2 linked regions of the Alkaliphilus metalliredigens QYMF genome follow. The protein of the gene in region 1 interacts with the protein of each later gene in a pairwise test. Links are inferred from orthologs where the notes say so. Each region holds a gene or a part of one and is shown in the gene's direction. Other genes may lie near its edges.

Region 1 (3,268 bases):
ACGCACTTTGAAATCTATGATCCGATTGGAGTATATGAATCTTTGCAACCGGTCAATACAATGAAACCTGTTGTTGCCAATCCAAGCACAAGTTTTGAAGACCTATTGACGGGACTTGAAGTACTGCCGACTGAGAAACAAATTAAGAACCAAATAGATATGATTATCGCCAAGCTTCAACGGAAGAAACGCAGTATGAATGAGAAGACCATGGCCCACTTTATAGATCTTTCTGGAGGACAAGATCCAACAGAATTTATTGGGAAAATAAAGGGGATGTCAGCGGAAGATGCCAAAGAGCATATAATTAAAAACAAAAAACTGTTTGACATGCTGAAGGAAGGAACTAATGATCCAAGAAGAGCCGTTGTCATATCAGATAAAGAGGATGAACTCTTAAGCCATACCCGTGGGTATGGTGAAGGGAAAAAGCCTGAGGATTATCTTGAAGAATTCAAGACATTTATCACCAATAACTTCAATAAAATTGTAGCACTTAATATTGTTTGTACTAGACCTAAAGAGCTTACCAGGGACAGTCTAAAAAGCCTAAAGCTAGAACTTGACAGACATATGTTTACAGAGCAGCAGCTTAATACTGCATGGAAAGAAGTAAAAAATCAGGACATAGCAGCGGATATTATCAGTTTTATTCGCCAGCAGGCCATAGGTTCAACTTTACTTAGCCATGAAGAACGTATTAAGAATGCAGTCGACCGCTTAAAGAAAAACCATGATTTCAACAAGATGGAACTTGGGTGGATAGAGCGCATTGAAAAGAACTTGCTCCTTGAGTCTATTTTGGATCAAGCAACCTTTGAAACGGGTTCATTTAAGACTGCAGGGGGATATAACAAGATTAACAAGATATTCAAAAACCAGCTGGATGATATCATTCAAGAGCTTAATGAATATTTATATGATGATGGAGGAAGTGTAGCCTAATGAATAATCAAGAGATTGTAGCAAAACTATGGAACCTATGCAATGTACTTCGAGATGACGGTATTACCTATCACCAATATGTGACGGAACTCACCTATATACTTTTCTTAAAAATGTCAAAGGAAACAGGCACAGATGGTCAGATCCCTGAAGATTACCGTTGGGATATTCTTATAAAAAAGCAAGGTGTGGAATTAAAACGCTACTATAATGAACTTTTAAATCATTTAGGTGAAGAATGTACTGGAAGAATTCGTGAAATCTATTCAGGCTCAAGGTCTAACATTGAGGAGCCAAAGAATCTAGAGAAGATTATTACTTCTATTGATGCACTGGATTGGTATTCAGCTAAGGAGGAAGGCCTGGGGAATCTTTATGAAGGACTCCTGGAGAAAAATGCAAATGAGAAGAAATCAGGTGCTGGCCAATATTTCACGCCACGAGTACTGATTAATATCATGACGCAGCTTATCGCACCACAAGCTGGTGAAAAATGTAATGACCCTGCTTGCGGTACTTTTGGATTCATGATTGCGGCCGATCGTTATGTGAAGGATCACACTGATGATCTTTTTGATTTGTCTTTGAAAGAACAGGAATTCCAGAAAAATAAAGCGTTCACTGGTTGTGAGCTTGTCCATGATACCCATCGTCTAGCACTTATGAACGCCATGCTTCACGATATCGAAGGTAAGATTCTATATGCAGATACCCTCTCCAACTTGGGCAAAGCCATGAAGGATTTTGATGTGGTGTTGACCAATCCGCCCTTCGGCACGAAAAAAGGTGGAGAGCGTACTACTCGAGATGATTTAACTTACCCAAGCTCCAATAAACAGTTAAATTTCTTACAACATATTTATAGAAGCCTTAAGACAAATGGAAAATCTCGTGCTGCTGTTGTTCTTCCAGACAATGTGCTTTTTGCTGATGGTGATGGTGCGTCGATCCGAGCAGATTTAATGGATAAATGTAATCTGCATACCGTTTTACGTTTACCTACGGGAATATTCTATGCTCAAGGGGTTAAGACCAATGTACTTTTCTTTACCCGTGGAAAGACAGAGAAAAACAACACTAAAGAAGTGTGGGTCTATGATCTGCGCACCAATATGCAGAGCTTTGGCAAGACAAAAGCCCTTAAGGAAGAGCACTTTGAAGATTTTATAAAAGCATACACATCAGAGGACCGTACTAAAGTTGAAGATGAACGATTCTCTTGCTTTACAAGAGAACAGATAAAAGTAAAAAATAATAGCCTTGATTTAGGCCTTATTCGTGATGATAGCATCTTAGATTATGATGATATGCAGGACCCAATTGAAAGCGGGGAAGAAGTTATTGCCAAACTTGAAGAAGCTGTTGATCTCATCCAGAGCGTTGTAAAGGAACTCCGCTCATTGGGAGGAGATGAGTAATGGCGAAGAAGAAACAGGTCTTACCAGTGGAAGAATTGTTGGAACAGGCACTCGTACCAAAAAGTGAGAAATCTAATGTAGTGCCGGAGAATTGGGTATGGACTAGATTAGGCAACGTTACTACTATTATTGGTGGAGGTACACCTCCATCTAGGGTGATAGAATACTATGAAAATGGTTCTATACCATGGATTAGCCCAGTTGATTTATCTGGTTATACAGATATCTATATATCTCATGGGAAAAAAAATATAACTGAACTTGGTTTGAAAAAAAGTTCAGCTAGACTTCTGCCCGAAAATACTGTTTTGTTATCATCAAGAGCTCCAATCGGTTATGTTGCAATTGCAGATAACGAATTATGTACAAACCAGGGGTTCAAGAGTTTTCTACCATCTCCATGTTATTTACCTAAGTATTTATATTTCTATTTGAAAAGTAGTAAGAAATTACTTGAGGCATATGCAAGCGGCACCACATTTTTGGAGTTATCTGGTAGAAAGGCAGCGATTGTTGAATTCCCTCTCCCACCACTCGCCGAGCAACAACGAATCGTTGACCGCATAGAAAGCCTTTTTGAAAAGCTTAATCAAGCAAAAGCGCTTATCCAGGATGCCCTCGATTCCTTTGAAAATCGCAAGGCAGCTATTCTTCATAAGGCTTTTAGTGGGGAATTGACGGAAAAGTGGCGTGAAGAGAATGGTGTGGGGATGGGAAGTTGGAAGAAAAAATCCATAAAAGAGGTAGTGAAATTTAGGGCAGGGTATGCTTTTGATAGTAAAAACTTTTCAAGCACTGGTCATCAAGTTATTCGTATGGGCAATTTATACAACGGCGTATTAGATTTAACAAGAAACCCAGTATATATTTCCCCGGACCTGATAGATAACTCTATAATAAAAAGA
Region 2 (2,753 bases), 3.5 Mb from region 1 along the record:
AGCATGATTATTGGAAATGTGATTAATATTGTACTTGACGCACTATTTATTTTTCATTTTCAGTGGGGCATGAAAGGGGCTGCCATTGCCACTGGCATTGCCAATGCAGTTAGTCTTCTGATACTCTGTATTCATTTCTTTAGCAAAGAGAATCGTCTTGTATTCATTAGGGTCATGCCTCATTATAAAACAGTTAGGCGAATCATAGGGAATGGGTTCTCAAGCTTTATATTAGAACTTTCTTTTGGGATTGTCATTTTTGCCTTTAACACAGTATTGCTATCGATTAAGGGGACTCTGGCTGTTTCTGCCTATAGTATTATTGCCAATGTTTCTATCATATTTATTGCGATTTTCATTGGTGTTTCCCAAGCGATGCAACCCATTGTGAGTGTGAATTATGGTGCAAGAAAAAAGGAACGGGTACAGGAGGTATTAAGATTTGCTATTTATATTTCTTTAGGCCTTAGCCTATTCTTTTTTGGAGTGGGAATGCTCTTTCCGCATTGGATTGTCTCCCTCTTTACCCCTGATAGTCAGGAATTGATTGATATAACGGTGCAAGGAATCTATATCTATTTTACAGGTTTTTTATTTACAGGAATTAACATTATTATGGCAGCCTACTTTCAAGCCATTGAATACCGCATGTATGCCACGATATTAACCATGAGTCGCGGTGTTATTTTCATATTATTAGGGCTCATCATATTCCCTAATTTATTTGGAATCCTTGGGGTTTGGATGACGGGGCCATTGGCCGAGCTACTGACCTTTGGATGTATGCTTTTTCTTGCAGTCAGAGTAAAGCAGCAGGTGAAGAAAAGAAGCATCGAGTAAAAGGTAATGAAAGGATTATTCTATAACAGAGGGAGATTTAATCAAAAACACAGGAATTAGAGGTGAATGAAATGTCTGTTTTACATAATGATTGGGCACCGATTGTAGAGGAAGAATATGAAAAAACATATTATCTGAAATTGAAACAGTTTTTAATGGAAGAATATAGAACAAAAACAGTTTATCCAGATGAAGGCGATATTTTTAATGCACTACAGCTTACGCCCTTTGGGAAGGTGAAGGCGGTTATATTAGGACAGGATCCCTATCACGGTCCAGGGCAAGCCCATGGGTTGAGTTTTTCTGTGAAGCCAGGCGTGAAGACACCACCATCCCTTAAGAATATATTCAAAGAGTTGAATGGGGATCTAGGATATGATATTCCGGAACACGGTTATTTAAACCAATGGGCCCAAGAGGGTGTATTGATGCTTAATACTGTTTTAACAGTGCGTAGGGGAGAACCTAACTCCCATAAAGGTGCTGGATGGGAGCAATTTACAGATCAGATTATTAAGCGACTTAATGAAAGAGAGACGGCTATGGTTTTCATCTTATGGGGAAAAAATGCCCAAGAGAAGGAAGCGCTCATTACAAATCCCCAGCATCATATTATTAAATCACCACACCCCAGTCCTTTTTCTGCTCATCGAGGTTTCTTTGGCAGTCATCCCTTTTCTAAAACCAATGATTTTTTAAGGGGTGTAGGAATAGAAGAAATAAATTGGAACATAGAAAAAAGTTCGGATTTATGATATATTTATTTAAATATAGAAATAATAGATTAAGTGAAGGAAAGGAAAGGAGTATCTTATGGAGAACAAACCTAGCAGTTCGAATTTTATTAAAAATATTGTGATACAAGATCTGGAATCAGGTAAGCATAAAGAAATTATTACGCGTTTTCCTCCAGAACCAAATGGTTACTTACATATTGGACATGCCAAGTCCATCGTATTAAATTTTGATTTGGCTGACGAATTTAAAGGAACAACAAACTTGAGATTTGATGATACAAACCCATTAAAAGAGGATACAGAATATGTTGAGTCTATTAAAGAGGATGTCAAATGGTTGGGATTTGATTGGGATGCACTTTATTTTGCTTCAGACTATTTTGAAGAAATGTATCAGAGGGCTGTCCTATTAATCAAAAAAGGAAAGGCCTATGTATGTGACTTAACCGCTGACGAAATCCGAGAAACAAGGGGAACTCTAAAGCATCCTGGGAAGGAAAGTCCTTATCGCAATCGCTCTGTGGAAGAAAACGTAGATTTATTTGAAAAAATGAAAAACGGTCAGTTTGTAGATGGACAAAAGGTATTAAGGGCTAAGATTGACATGACTTCTCCAAATATGAATATGAGAGATCCTGTACTTTATCGAATTGCCCACACCACACATCACAACACAGGTGATCAATGGTGTATTTATCCAATGTATGACTACGCCCATCCTTTAGAGGATGCCATTGAGGATGTGACCCATTCAATCTGTACATTAGAGTTTGAAGATCACAGACCTCTATATAACTGGGTTGTTGAGGAATGTGAAATGCCTTCGCAGCCGCAACAAATTGAATTTGCTCGATTAAACATAACCAATACAGTGATGAGTAAAAGATTCCTTAAACAACTAGTCGATGAAGGCGTCGTTAATAGCTGGGATGACCCTAGAATGCCCACTATCGCTGGTCTAAGAAGAAGAGGATACACGGCCAATGCCATTCGAAACTTCTGTAGGGAAATTGGTGTAGCCAAGGCCCATAGTGTGGTAGACTCTCAGATGCTAGAGCATTTTATTCGGGAGGATCTCAATGAAAATGCACCAAGAACAATGGCAGTTCTGCGACCACTCAAGATAGTTATTACCAATTATCCTGAGGGGCAAGTAGAGATGTTAGAGGCAGAAAA

The links. Proteins that work in one complex are often made in the same cells at the same time.
Region 2: the proteins of AMET_RS04190 (region 1) and AMET_RS20890 interact in binary tests that used the Escherichia coli proteins (3 or more experiments, as listed by UniProt). The link is inferred for Alkaliphilus metalliredigens QYMF from one-to-one orthologs.

Annotation. Positions count from the first base shown.
Region 1 is NC_009633.1:889,460-892,727, forward strand. The notes cover bases 155-3,153. They hold AMET_RS04190 (class I SAM-dependent DNA methyltransferase), read left to right. Parts: upstream 155-944; coding sequence 945-2,363; downstream 2,364-3,153. Other genes in these bases: hsdR (type I restriction-modification system endonuclease), read left to right, coding at 155-945; AMET_RS04195 (restriction endonuclease subunit S), read left to right, coding at 2,363-3,153. Also shown: more of hsdR, read left to right, coding at 1-154; more of AMET_RS04195, read left to right, coding at 3,154-3,268. UniProt on the Escherichia coli protein: The subtype gamma methyltransferase (M) subunit of a type I restriction enzyme. The M and S subunits together form a methyltransferase (MTase) that methylates A-2 on the top and A-3 on the bottom strand of the sequence 5'-AACN(6)GTGC-3'.
Region 2 is NC_009633.1:4,363,916-4,366,668, reverse strand. It holds AMET_RS20890 (uracil-DNA glycosylase), read left to right. Parts: upstream 1-911; coding sequence 912-1,595; downstream 1,596-2,753. Other genes in the region: AMET_RS20885 (glutamine--tRNA ligase/YqeY domain fusion protein), read left to right, coding at 1,654-2,753; AMET_RS20895 (MATE family efflux transporter), read left to right, coding at 1-840. UniProt on the Escherichia coli protein: Excises uracil residues from the DNA which can arise as a result of misincorporation of dUMP residues by DNA polymerase or due to deamination of cytosine.